DNA from 2 places in the Pantoea sp. SGAir0215 genome. Region 1 is predicted to be linked to the other one. Evidence: predicted binding sites of a transcription regulator. Region 1 holds the regulator's gene; the other holds the start of a gene.
What was found. The regulator LexA, encoded in region 1, represses DNA repair genes until DNA is damaged. The targets are predictions, from matches to a motif close to TNCTGTATGTACATACAGNA.
Positions count from the first base shown of each region.

Region 2: mutH (DNA mismatch repair endonuclease MutH) is a predicted target of LexA. The motif match lies at 1,142-1,161, and genes of this name have one in related genera.

Region 1 is NZ_CP028031.1:882,598-889,688, reverse strand. Features, by position in the region: gene pspG (envelope stress response protein PspG) at 4-270, opposite strand; gene dusA (tRNA dihydrouridine(20/20a) synthase DusA) at 432-1,427, opposite strand; gene C1N64_RS04240 (conjugal transfer protein TraF) at 1,527-2,798, opposite strand; gene zur (zinc uptake transcriptional repressor Zur) at 3,222-3,743, shown strand; gene C1N64_RS04230 (CsbD family protein) at 3,815-4,027, opposite strand; gene dinF (MATE family efflux transporter DinF) at 4,199-5,521, opposite strand; gene lexA (transcriptional repressor LexA) at 5,631-6,245, opposite strand; gene C1N64_RS04215 (diacylglycerol kinase) at 6,352-6,720, opposite strand; gene plsB (glycerol-3-phosphate 1-O-acyltransferase PlsB) at 6,849-7,091, shown strand, end outside.
Region 2 is NZ_CP028031.1:4,128,302-4,135,392, forward strand. Features, by position in the region: gene ptsP (phosphoenolpyruvate--protein phosphotransferase) at 1-167, opposite strand, end outside; gene rppH (RNA pyrophosphohydrolase) at 180-707, opposite strand; gene mutH (DNA mismatch repair endonuclease MutH) at 1,393-2,070, shown strand; gene C1N64_RS19265 (TerC family protein) at 2,169-2,879, shown strand; gene C1N64_RS19270 (YgdI/YgdR family lipoprotein) at 3,000-3,218, shown strand; gene C1N64_RS19275 (NADP(H)-dependent aldo-keto reductase) at 3,358-4,398, shown strand; gene lysA (diaminopimelate decarboxylase) at 4,450-5,706, opposite strand; gene C1N64_RS19285 (LysR family transcriptional regulator) at 5,808-6,728, shown strand; gene C1N64_RS19290 (MFS transporter) at 6,725-7,091, opposite strand, start outside.

The DNA of each region.
Region 1 (7,091 bases):
CATTTATCCCCTGCCATTCCGCTCCAGCCTGCGGATCCTGCGCCTGTACAGGACGCGCTGGCGAGTGTCTTCGTCAGTGAAAAAGCGCCGATAGAGCCATACTGCGGCCACGGCCAGCAGTAGCCAGGGCAGCACCTTCACAATCAGCATCACCATACCGCCGACAAACATCACGATCGTGGCCACGACCAGGGCAGCAATGACGCCGATTAAGGACACGCCAGTCAGCAACAGCATCAGGAAGAAACCGAATACAAAAATAATGTCCATTTGTTTACTCCTCACGATGAATACGTTACGTATTACAAGAACCATGCCAACAAGTAACCTGTTGATAGTGATGAGTTAAGTATGAAGTATGCAAAATCAACCTGGCGAGATTCATCAGATTATGGTGAAAAAAAACCAGCCGGCTGGCTGGTTTAACTGTATCAGGCTTCCTGAGGGATCTTATCGGCGACCAGTGCTAATGCAGCCTCCAGTACCCGCACATCGGCACCGGGCTTATGGGCATTCTCGCTAAGGTGACGACGCCACTGGCGCGCGCCAGGGATCCCCTGGAACAGCCCCAGCATATGGCGCGTCACATGGCCAAGGTACGTGCCTTTTGCCAGCTCGGCTTCAATATAAGGGTACATGGCGCGCACCACCGCCACCGGATCAGCGGCAGGCTGTTCCCGGCCAAACACTTCCCGATCGACATGCGCCAGGATGCCGGGGTTTTGATAGGCCTCGCGGCCCATCATGACACCATCCAGGTGCTGAAGATGTGTTTTAGCCTCTTCCAGCGTTTTCACGCCGCCGTTAATGGCAATCGTCAGTTGTGGAAAATCACGCTTTAACTGATAAACCCGGGGGTAATCAAGCGGTGGAATCTCGCGGTTTTCTTTCGGACTCAGACCCGAAAGCCATGCCTTGCGCGCATGAATGATAAAGGTGTCGCAGCCACCGCGCTCTGCCACAGTACCGATAAAATCGGTCAGGAAGGCATAGCTGTCCTGTTCATCGATACCGATACGGGTTTTGACCGTGACCGGAATATCCACCACATCACGCATCGCTTTAATGCCGTCAGCGACCAGCCCGGCTTCCGCCATCAGGCAGGCGCCAAAGCGGCCATTCTGAACACGATCTGACGGGCAACCCACATTGAGGTTAACTTCATCGTAACCGCGCTGTTCAGCCAGCGCTGCACACTGCGCCAGTGCAGCCGGATCGCTGCCGCCCAGTTGTAACGCGACCGGGTGCTCCTCTTCACTAAAGGCCAGATAATCGCCTTTACCGTGAATAATGGCACCCGTGGTGACCATTTCGGTATACAGAAGCGTATCGCCGGTCAGCAGACGATGGAAATAGCGACAGTGACGATCTGTCCAGTCGAGCATGGGGGCAACAGAGAAGCGTTGGGAGGAAAAAGTGTCGGTCATGAAGCGCAGTCGATCCGGTGGTTAACAGTGATGATATTCTGCGCAAGGATAGCATAAGGGCGGCCGACAAGGTATCGCCCGCCCGTTAATGGCACGGAATCAGAGGTTAAATCCGAGTTGCGCCATGGCACCCCAGGTATTGTTTTGCCCCACCGAGCCTGCCAGATCCAGATGCACAGAATTGTTGAACGGTGACAGCCCAAAGCCTGCGGTCGCCACATTTTCGTCGTTGGAACGCATATCTGCGCGATAACCGGCACGTAACTGCAACCAGTCCAGTACGCGATATTCCGCGCCCACGCCTGCATACTGGCTGTTTTCCTGAGATTTGAAACGGTGCGTTTCGGTCAGGTCAACATCGCCTGTCAGCGTTACCGGCCCTTTATCCCAGGCTAAACCCGCCGTCACTAATGGACGGATTTCATAGGTATCCTGATAGCCATTCACCTCTTTGGTTTGCAGGTCACGTGATACCAGGTTCTGTCCGGTCACGCCTAATGTCCAGTTTTCTGCGAATACCGTCGCCAGGCCGGCGTCAACGTTGAACCCGCTTTCGGTGCTGCGGTAGCGGCCATCCCGTAAATCGTTTTTATCGTAGTTATACACGCTGGCGGAATAGTTATACAGCCAGGTCTTTTGCAGCTTAGGCGTCACACCAATCGACACCGGATGGCCGGCAATCGTGAACTCATGGGCAACGGCGATACCATAATCGGTATTTAGCGCAGCCAGCCCGTTCGCGCTGGAGCCCAGCAAGTTTTGTACATTAGGCAGACCAAATACACCGCCAGGAATACCGGCAAACGTTCCGTCAGCCACGCCTTGTAAAATAACGATATCGCCTTCTTTTACATTCGCGCGGACATGCGCCGTACCATAGGCTTTGGTGACAAAGGCAAAAGGCAGCGTTTCATTCGGAACGGTGACTGCAATCGCGACACCTGCTGTCGCGTTGGCTTTGTTACCGCGTAAATCTCTGAGCGTATTGGCCAGATCTCCTGACGCAGCCTGAATCTCAGGAATACGGCGCAGCAGCTCTAATGTCGAGGCATTATCAAACAGATCCTGATAGCGATTTACCGTATCAGTGATGTTATCGATCTTATCGACCATCTTGTCTTTATCAGTAATTTGCGCGCCCGCACTGGGAAAGATGATGCTGACGTTGTCATCGGGTTTTGCTTTGGTCATTAACGCCGGGTTAGCTAAAACGGCAGACCCGTAGGTAGAGGACGCCACGCCCGTTCCCCCCATTGCATCGTTACGGGCATCGTACCAGGTTCCCGCGGCCAGCGCGGATGATGAAAAAACCAGAGCATTAAACACTGCAGGGAAAACCAGAACGGAACGTGGGACGGTTAATTTTGCCATTTGCTTATCATCACCTGAAAAATTGCCGTTAAAACATTAACGACCGAATAGTTTGTTAGCCCCATTGTGGAGGATGGCTAACGCTTTATTGCTGTGAATTCAGAGTAAATAGTGGCGCAATTCCATTGATTGATTATTTTTCGATCCGTTATGTCTGGTTACCGTCCAAAAAGCGTTAACAGAAGGAGGCCGGGACCAGCACTTTATTAAGAACTTTTAAACATTAGTTCTTAACTCAGTGAGATGTAAAGCAAAAGGAAAAAATATTTACAAACATTCTGACATATATTGGCATCGCAGACGGGCGCAAAGTCGTAAGGAACAGATAAGCACGGATAAAGGGAGGAGGTGCAGACAGGCAAGGTGCATCGTACGTATCATTAATGTGATAAGATAACATCACCTGTCAAACGGAGAAATTCCATGTCAACCATGACGCCAGAGCAAATCATGACCCAGGCTGAGAAACTGTGTTTACAGCGCGGTGTACGCCTGACGACCCAGCGCGCAGAGGTCCTGCGGTTGATGGCCGGACAGCCAGGATCGATCAGTGCTTATGACCTGCTTGATCAGTTGCGTGTCAGTGAGCCCCAGGCCAAGCCTCCTACCGTCTACCGTGCGCTGGATTTTCTTCTTGAGCAGGGTTTTATCCACCGCGTCGAGTCCAATAACAGCTATGTGATGTGTCACCATTTCGACGCACCCGCCCATACATCGGTGATGCTGGTCTGCGATCGCTGTGCAGTGGTCACGGAAAAGCAGGCGCAGGGCGCAGAAAAAATCATCGCATCGCTGGCGCAAGAGGCAAGCTTTGTCCTACGGCATAGCGTGATAGAGGCGCACGGGTTATGTGAAAACTGTGCGGAAGTTGAAGCCTGTGAACAGCATGAACATTGTGATCATGACCATCAGGCTGACGGGAAGAAACGCAGTAAACGAAGTTAATTGCACATCCTTGTGCGGTCTGGCCGGCATGAGCGTACCGGCCCGGGTAGGAGCATCCCTGAATAACGTGATTACCAGCGGTAATCCTTGTTGTGACCTTCCCAGTCCGTTACTTCTTTCTCCGCCTGATCTTTCGCGTAGCCGTAACGTTCCTGAATTTTGCCGACCAGCTGATCGCGTTTACCTTCAATGACTTGCATGTCATCATCGGTCAGCTTGCCCCATTTCTCTTTCATTTTTCCTTTGAACTGTTTCCAGTTACCACTCGCTTCGTCTTTATTCATTGCAGACCTCCACGTCATCCTTCGATTTCGCTTTATTTTGCCATCAGGCAAAATTACGATATAAAGCGCTGTTTAATAGCGCCATTCAAAGATAATTGTAGTAGCTAATTTCAGTTTTGCCGGAAAAAATGAAAATTTTATGTATCCTGCGTCATATTTCAGGCAAGTTGCTCAGGCGCTAAACCAGGTGCCATTGCGCCAGTGCCTGCGCCAGACCAGCCAAAGTGACAGGCCGCGAAGCGCCAGAAAAACGGCTATCGCCAGCCATAGACCGTGATTACCGATAAAAGGCACGGTTAACAGCGTCAGGAAATAGCCCAGTGCGGCAATCGCCATACTGTTGCGCATTTCTCTTCCGCGGGTCGCACCAATAAACATGCCATCCAGCAGATAGCACCAGACGCCAACCAGCGGCATGACAACCTGCCACGGCAGAAAGCGGTCAGCCGCCTGTTGAAGTGCGGGAATCGATGTCAGGAGAGCCACGATCTGATAGCCACAAACAGCATAGACCAGGGAGAAAAACAGCGCGACTGACAGGGCCTGACGGCAGGCAGCAATCCATACCAGTTGCAACCTGCTGCCGTCTTTTGCGCCGTGTGCCTCACCAGCAAAGGCTTCGACGGCGTAAGCAAAGCCATCCAGCGCATAGGCGGTAAACGTCATGAACATCAGCAGGATGGCATTTACCGCCACCACATCAGGTCCGATACGCGTTCCCAGCACGGTCAGAGAGGCAAAGCAAAGCTGTAACAGTAAGGTACGCAGCAGGATATCGCGATTCAGGCGCAGCAGGCGGTGGATATCGCCACGCCAGCTATGGACCAGACTGTGCAGCGTGATACCACGCAGCGCCAGCACGCGCCAGACCATAAGTGCCCCGACCAGCAACGTCGCATATTCCGCGATAGCCGTCGCGGCTGCAGCCCCGGCTACGCCCCAGTGCAGCCCCAGCACTAGCCAGAGGTCCAGCAGAATATTGATAACGTTGCCCACCACCAGCAGGATGACCGGCGCTCTGGCATACTGTACGCCCAGCAGCCAGCCCAGAATCACCAGGTTAGCCAGCATGGCGGGCGCACTGAGCCAGCGAATATGGATAAACAGCGCAGCCTGCTCAAGCACGGCGGCCTCTCCGCCGATAAAGCGGGTTGCTAATGCCGTAACAGGATGACGCAGGGCAATAAACAGGCTGCCGGCCAGTAAGGCAATGATCAGGGGCTGTGCCAATGCGCGCGCCAGCGCCGTTTTATCGCCCGCGCCAAACGCCTGAGCCGTCAGGCCTGTCGTGCTCATACGCAGAAAAAGCAGCAGCATGAAGATGAAACTGGTAACGGTCGTCCCGACCGCAACGCCGCCCAGATAAACCGGGCTGTCGAGATGGCCAATAACGGCTGTATCGACTAAGCCGAGCAGAGGAACGGTGATATTTGACAGGATCATGGGCAGCGCCAGCCGCCACAGTTTTTTATCGGTAGCTGTCAGGAAGCGCATGTAACGTCCGTGCAATGCGCCGCTGGTGTTACAGATGAACCCACAGCGGCAAAACAGGGGCAGACTGGGTAACGTCAAGGTTGACGTAAAGAGCCAACCTTAGGAGGATTTATAACCACTCACCGTTACGTACGATGCCAACCGCCAGACCTTCAACCGTCAGCGACTGCGCACGTGTATCGACAATGATAGGCTCAAAATCCGTATTTTCAGGTAACAGATGCACCACTGATCCCTGTTTTTTCCAGCGCTTCACAGTGACTTCGTCGTCAATGCGCGCTACCACCACCTGACCATTACGCACTTCCTGCGTTTTATGCACGGCCAGCAAATCACCATCCATGATGCCAATGTCTTTCATTGACATGCCGCTAACGCGCAGCAGGAAATCGGCAGAGGGCTTGAACATGTCTGGATCCACTTTGTAGTGGGTTTCGATATGTTCCTGGGCCAGCAACGGCTCACCCGCCGCAACGCGCCCAATGAGTGGCAGGCCATCTGAAGGTTCTTCTTCCATTAACAAACGGATACCGCGGGACGCACCAGAGACGATTTCAATCACGCCTTTACGCGACAGCGCTTTCAGATGCTCTTCTGCCGCGTTAGGTGAGCGGAAGCCCAGTTGCGCAGCAATTTCTGCACGCGTAGGCGGCATGCCCGTTTGATTAATGTGGTCGCGAATCAAGTCGTAGACCTGTTGCTGCCTGCTGGTTAATGCTTTCATCCCGCCCCCTGGTTGTTTATACAGTCGCTGTGAGTATATACAGGTATTGGTGAAATGGAAACCAAAAGTCAGGCCAAAATCAGTAATTTGACGGGAGATGGAATGCTTATCGCAAATGCGACCAAAGTAGCGTTCCCCAAACGAACAGGGCCAGTACTATTGCCAGCAAAACAGCGGCCGATCCCATATCTTTGGCACGGCCGGCAAGAGGGTGACGTTCCTGCCCTGTGCGGTCCACCACCGCTTCGATGGCGCTGTTCAGAACTTCAACAATCATCACCAGCATGACCGCGCCAATCATCAGGATGCGCGAAATAGTATCGACATCCAGCCAGCAGGCCAGGATAATTGCCGCCAGTGAAATTACGGCTTCCTGGCGGAAGGCAGCTTCATGCTGCCAGGCGGCGCGAAGACCTTGCCATGAGTAGCCAGCCGCTTTCACAATCCGGGTAATGCCGGTGACATTATTTGTCATGATAAAGGAACTCTTTTCAAAGGATTGACGTCAATACCGGGCAGCGCACAATTGTCGCTGTCACAGATTTTTGCTGCGCGTTCTGATATGCTTGCGCCGCTTTGCTAACAAGAGGCTTCATGTTGTCTATGTCAGGTTGGCGTAAAATTTTTTATAAATTGCTGAACTTACCCCTTTCATTTCTGGTAAAGAGTAAGGCCATTCCGGCTGATCCCGTCTCCGAACATGGGCTGGATCCTACCCGGCCTATTATGTATGTCCTGCCTTATGATTCAAAGGCCGATCTCCTGACTTTACGCGCGCAGTGCATCCGGCACGATCTGCCTGATCCGCTTATTCCGCTGGAGATAGACGGCGCCCTGTTGCCGCGT
Region 2 (7,091 bases), 1.2 Mb from region 1:
CGCGTCGCCATCAGGTAATAACAGCGATGATCGTGATCGGCCAGATAAACGGAACAGACTTCCGTTTCCATAGCCAGACAGATCTCATTAACCAGGATGTCGAGTGCTTCGTTCAGACGGGGCGCACTCGCCACCTTTTCAACAATTTCTCGCAACTGAGTGAGCATAAAGGGCGTGGCCTATCCTCTTTTACGTCGATGGGCAGGATGATTTCGCTGCACCGCACTCTCCTGCATGGACATGACAACGCCTGCAAACTCCTTCATCACCCGACGGTACACATCGCGTTTAAAAGAGACAACCTGACGTACCGGATACCAAAAGCTCACCCAGCGCCAGCCGTCGAATTCCGGCGTGCTACTGTGTTGCACATTAATATCTGCATCACTGCACATCAACTGCAGAAGAAACCACTTTTGTTTCTGACCAATACAAACCGGTTTTGTGTCCCAACGCACCAAACGTTTTGGCAATTTGTAGCGCAACCAGTTACGGGTAGATGCAAGTATTCGGACATCCTTTCTGTGTAACCCTACTTCTTCGAACAATTCGCGATACATCGCCTGTTCTGCGGTTTCACCGGGATTGATGCCTCCCTGAGGAAATTGCCAGGAGTGCTGTCCAAAGCGCCTGGCCCATAACACTTGTCCCTGCCTGTTACAAATTACGATACCAACATTCGGGCGGTAGCCATCATCATCGATCACTGGACTACCTCAAAAGCTAAATTTGAATGGTCTGATTGTTTCACACTCCTTACAGGCGGTAAACCACTGGATTCACGGGCAATGGGGACCGTAATCTCGGGATAACTCACAGAAGAATGCAAAGTTATAAACAAAGCACCGAGAAAATATCGATCTTATTCACGTTTTCTGTGGATAGCTTTGTGTAGAACACGGGAGTTAACTGAATAACCCGTTGGGAGGAATCTGAATACGCTTTACTGTCATTCTGAAATAGCTATTGAAATATAAGACTATTTCTCTGCTGAGGTTTGAATAAATTCGTCTGAGTGACATTGTATAATGTCCTGTCGCTGACAATTGGCTAAATATCCACCACCCGGCTTTTTATCCACAGATATCGGTTCAAGCTTGCAGCAAACCGGCTAATTTTTGCTAAAAAACAGCAAAGTCAAGGCTGTAAATCGAACCAGTAACCCGTCTGATGCCAGGTTATCCCATCTTTCTGTGGATAACTGGTCATAAGATCCTGTTCATTGTTGATAGCAAGTTGGGATAACCTGACCCGTCGTTAACAGCATGAAGCGGTGCATTCTTAAAAAAGCACTATGTTTCATGTTATTATGCGCACCTTACCCTGCTCATTCCTGTGGAAAACCTGACAGGCCGCAGGGCGCTTATTTTTTAACCACATCGGGTTACGCATATGATCACTCTTCCAGAGCCACCTGAAAACGAATCGGTACTGTTCGCGCGGGCGCAGGCACTGGCAGGTTTACCTTTACACTGTCTGGCAGAACAGGCCGGCATTCCAACGCCAGCCAATCTGAAGCGCGATAAAGGCTGGGTGGGCATGCTGCTGGAATGGCATTTGGGGGCCAGCGCAGGCAGTAAAGCCGAGCAGGATTTTGCGCATCTGGGCATTGAGTTGAAAACCATCCCTGTCGATCGTGAAGGCAAACCGCTGGAAACCACATTTGTCTGCGTTGCACCGCTGACCGGTAACAGCGGCGTGACATGGGAAAACAGTCATGTTCGCCATAAGCTGGCTCGCGTACTATGGATGCCGGTTGAGGGTGAGCGTGATATTCCCCCTGGCGAGCGCCGGGTAGGCGCACCCTTGCTGTGGAGCCCGACGGCACAAGAAGAAGACATGCTGCGTCAGGACTGGGAAGAACTTATGGATATGATTGTGCTGGGTCAGGTGGAACGTATTACTGCCCGTCATGGTGCCTGGCTGCAAATTCGTCCCAAAGCGGCTAACAGCCGGGCCCTGACCGAAGGGATCGGCGAACAGGGACAGCCCATTATGACGTTACCGCGCGGGTTTTATCTCAAGAAAAGCTTTACCGCCCCGCTGCTTGCCCGCCATTTTCTTCTCTGAATCCCCTTTCCCCAGGCCATGCACTATTTAAATGTGAGTTCGACAGATTAGGTGCGTATAATCTTCGTTTACTTTTCGTTTAGGATACGAGTGCAGGTATGTTCGAGTGGATTTCCGATCCTAACGCCTGGCTGGCGTTGGGCACCCTGACCATTCTGGAAGTGGTTCTGGGCATTGATAACATTATCTTTTTGTCATTAGTGGTGGCAAAACTGCCTAAACATCAGCAGGCCCGCGCACGGCGCATTGGTCTGATGGGCGCGATGCTGATGCGGCTGGGACTGCTGGCCTCGATTGCCTGGGTAGCAAAACTGACCAATCCCCTGTTTACCCTTATGGATCATCCGTTCTCCGCACGCGATCTTATTCTGCTGTTTGGTGGCTTATTTCTGCTCTGGAAATCCAGCATGGAAATCCATGAAACTATCGAAGGTGAGGAAACCGAACACAAATCCAATGTGCATTCGTTCCTGGGAGCGATTGTGCAGATTATGTTGCTCGACATTATTTTCAGCCTCGACTCGGTTATTACAGCCGTCGGCCTTTCAGACCATCTGTTTATTATGATGGCCGCCGTGGTGATTGCCGTCTTAATGATGATGTTTGCGGCACGCAGTATTGGCGAATTTGTTGACCGTCATCCGTCGGTCAAAATGCTGGCGCTTTCTTTCCTGATTTTGGTGGGTTTCACCCTCATTCTGGAGAGTTTCGGCGTGCATGTACCAAAAGGTTACATTTATTTTGCCATGTTCTTCTCGATGGCCGTTGAGTGCCTTAACCTGATGCGCAGTAAGAAAAAAGTCAGCTAGCGTTGTCAAGGGCGGCGGCCTGCCGCCCACCTATTTTCAGATTGATACGATTAACCCAATCGGTAAAAGGATTTATTACTACAATTTTTTTACAGTGGACGCGTTGCGAGGATAAGCACAATGAAAGGGCTGAGTAAGATTATATTGGCGGCCGTTGCCGCAGTGACATTAGGTGGTTGTAGTTCTGATTATGTGATGGCGACAAAAGACGGTCGCATGATTATGACGGAAGGCAAACCGAGCATTGATAAGGAGACCGGACTGGTACAGTACACCGATCAGTCAGGCCATACGGTACAGATTAACAGTGATGAAGTATCAACCATCATTGAGCGTTAAATGCGAAACGAGCAGGCCTGTCGACCTTTCCCTCTCCGGCAGGCTGTTTCTCCTTGTTGTTTCCCTTTCTTAGCCGCTACGCCTCGCGCTATAGTCCCTTAAGACACAATATCCATCCTCAGAGAAAAGGAAGCCGGCAATGCATTATCACCGTATCCCCCATAGCACGCTGGAAGTGAGTCAGCTTGGATTGGGCACCATGACGTTTGGTGAGCAAAACAGCGAAGCCGACGCCCACGCGCAACTGGATCTTGCGATCAGTTCCGGCATCAACCTGATCGATACTGCCGAAATGTATCCGGTGCCGCCTCGCCCGGAAACCCAGGGCCTGACCGAAAAGTACATTGGCAGTTGGTTAAAAAAGACCGGCAGCCGCGATAAAATCATTCTCGCCAGTAAAGTCGCAGGGCCGACCCGCGGCAACGATGCCTCCATTCGCCCTAATATGGCGCTGGATCGTAAGAACATTCGCGAAGCGCTGGATGCCAGCCTGAAGCGCCTGAATACCGATTATATCGACCTGTACCAGCTGCACTGGCCGCAGCGCCAGACCAACTTCTTTGGCAAACTTGGCTATCAGTACAGCGCTTCCAGCGTCCCGGTGACCCTGCTGGAAACGCTGGAAGCGCTGGCAGAACAGGTGCGGGCCGGTAAAATTCGCTACATCGGCGTCTCTAATGAAACCCCCTGGGGCGTGATGCGTTACCTGCAACTGGCAGAAAAGCATGAGTTACCGCGCATTGTTTCTATTCAGAATCCCTACAGCCTGCTGAACCGCAGTTTTGAGGTGGGCCTGGCGGAAATCAGCCAGCATGAAGGCGTGGAACTGCTGGCCTATTCGTGCCTGGCTTTTGGTACGCTAAGTGGGAAATACCTGAACGGTGCACAGCCTGCTGGTGCACGTAATACCTTGTTTAGCCGGTTTACCCGCTACAGTGGCGAGCAGTCTCAGCTGGCAGTCGCAGAATATGTGGCGCTGGCAAACAAGCATCAGATCGATCCCTCGCAAATGGCCCTGGCGTTTGTTCGCCAGCAGCCGTTTGTTTCCAGCACGCTGCTGGGCGCCACCACGCTGGATCAGTTAAAGATCAATATCGACAGCGCCAACCTGACGCTCAGTAGTGAGATTCTGGAAGAGCTTGAGGCGATTCACCGCCGTTATACCTACCCAGCACCGTGATGCCATGTGCCAGCCGCAAGTGCGGCTGGCAGTTCTGACTGACAGCCTGCGTTAACCCAATTCCAGAGCCAGCAGATCCTCGATACGCTGCGCGCGACGAATCTCGCGTGGCGTGCCGTTTTCAAACAGGATTTCCGGAATCAGCGGTCGACTGTTGTAGTTAGAGGACATGGACGCACCGTACGCCCCGGTATCGTGGAACACCAGATAGTCGCCGACTTTCGCGTCGGGAATCGCCCGGGTTTCCACTTTGCCCCCTTCAAGCTGAGTAAACACATCGCCGGACTCGCAAAGTGGCCCCGCGACAACGCTTTCACGCGTGTCCTGTTCATCAATCTTTCGGTTGTCGCCAGCCATCAGGGAGATATGGTGATAGCTGCCGTACATCGATGGTCGCATGAGATCGCTGAATCCGGCATCCACCAGCACAAAGTGACGGCTGCCCATCTCTTTAACGGCCCTCACCTGCGACACCAGCACGCCTGACTCCGCCACCAGGAAACGGCCCGGTTCAATTTCCAGCTTCACGGCGTGACCCAGATGTGAGGCAATACGCTGGCGCGCGGCGTCCCACAGGCCAAAATAGTGTTCGGTATCGATCGCTTCCTCCCCATAGTGATAGGGAATGGATAAACCGCCGCCCGCAGAAATCGCCTCCAGATCCTGACCGAACGCCACCACCAGATCGACCATGGCATCGCAGACCTGCTGCAGGTGCGCATAGTCCACGCCCGAGCCGATATGCATGTGAATGCCGATCAGGCGCAATCCATATTGCTCAATCGCCGCCTGAGCAGCAGGCAAATCACTCGGCCAGATGCCGTGTTTACTGTTTTCACCGCCGGTATTGGTTTTCTGGCTGTGGCCATGACCAAATCCCGGATTGATACGCAGCCAGACCGCGTGCCCTGGCGAAACCGCACCCAGCTGATGCAGCATATCGACCGAACCGGCATTCACCGGCACCTTTAGTTCTGCAACTCTGGCGAGTGTAGGTTCATCCAGCACGTCAGCCGTAAACACGATGTCGTCACCGCCGGGCGTAAAACCAGCCACGAGGGCGCGCTCAATTTCGCCCAGCGAAACGGAATCCACTTTAACCCCGGCCGATTTCATAAGGCGCAGGATGTGCGTATTTGAACAGGCTTTTTGAGCAAAGCGCACCACATCAAAAGCGTGAAGCTGTGCAATACGCTGCTGAATCACCTGCGCATCATAAGCCCAGAACGGGCCAGAATACTGGCGGGCAAGCGGCAGCAGATGATCAACGTTGAGGGCGGTTTCTGTGGTGTTTAACGGACGCGGCATAGCATGTCTCCTGTGGCAATCCTCCTATTAAGCCAGATTCGTGCCATGCCGAAAAATATCTGTTTTAATAGCATCTATGCATAAATGATATGGGATATCCCATGGCCACGATTAACTGGCGCCACATCGAGATCTTTCATGCCGTGATGACCAGCGGCAACCTCACCCAGGCCGCCACGCTGCTGCAAACCTCACAGCCCACGGTCAGCCGTGAACTGGCGCGGCTTGAACGGCAGTTGAGTCTGCAACTGTTTGAGCGCGTGCGTGGCCGTCTGCAACCGACGGTGCAGGGACTACGCCTGTTTGAAGAGGTGCAGCGCTCGTGGTATGGGCTGGACCGCATTATGGATGCGGCAGAAGGTTTGCGGCAGTTTCGTCAGGGCGAGCTGTCGATTGCCTGTCTGCCGGCCTTCTCACAGTCGTTGCTGCCGCCCATTTGTCAGACGTTTTTACAACGCTATCCCGACGTCAGCCTGAACATCATTCCGCAGGATTCACCGCTGCTGGAAGAGTGGCTGTCGGCGCAGCGCTATGATTTGGGCCTGACAGAAACGCTGCACGCACCTGCCGGTACCGATCGCCAGGCTTTACTGACCTGCGATGAAGTCTGTGTCTTACCGAAACAGCATCCTCTGGCGCAGCGCAACTTACTTACGCCGCAGGATTTTGCGGGTGAGAACTATGTCAGCCTGTCACGTACGGACAGCTATCGGCAGTTACTGGATGCACTGTTTCATGAGCAAGGCGTGACTCGCAGGATGGTGATGGAAACCCATAGCGCAGCCTCGGTGTGCGCGATGGTGCAGGCTGGCGTGGGTATTTCTGTCGTTAATCCGCTGACAGCACTCGATTATGCTGACAGCGGGATCGTCATGCGTCCGTTTAGCGTGGCGGTGCCCTTTACCGTCAGTCTGGTCCGGCCGCGCCACCGGCCGGCTTCAGCACTGGTTGACGCGTTTGCGGCGCACCTTCAACATCAGATTGCCCGTTTTCCGGCGCTGATTGCGGCCAGGCTGGTTTAGGCGTGAACGCTGGCCGCCGCGCCGCCTGATTTACGGAAGGTGATCACGCAGACGATCAGCCCCACCGCCGCCAGCGCGGCCGCGGCAACCGGCACGCTGGTCAGCCCATAGCCCCGGGCGATAACCGCTCCGCCTACCCAGGCACCCAGTGCATTCCCGACATTAAAGGCCGAAATGTTCAGGGTCGACACCAGATTTGGTGCCTCCTTACCGTGGCGCACGACATTTATCTGCAAGCCGGGTACCGTAGCGAAGGTAGCCATCGCCCAAAGGAACAAGGTGATTTCCGCCAGCCACAGCGCATGGCTGGTCCAGCTAAACAGTAGTGAGAACAGCGCGATCAGCAGGAAACTGCCTGTCAGG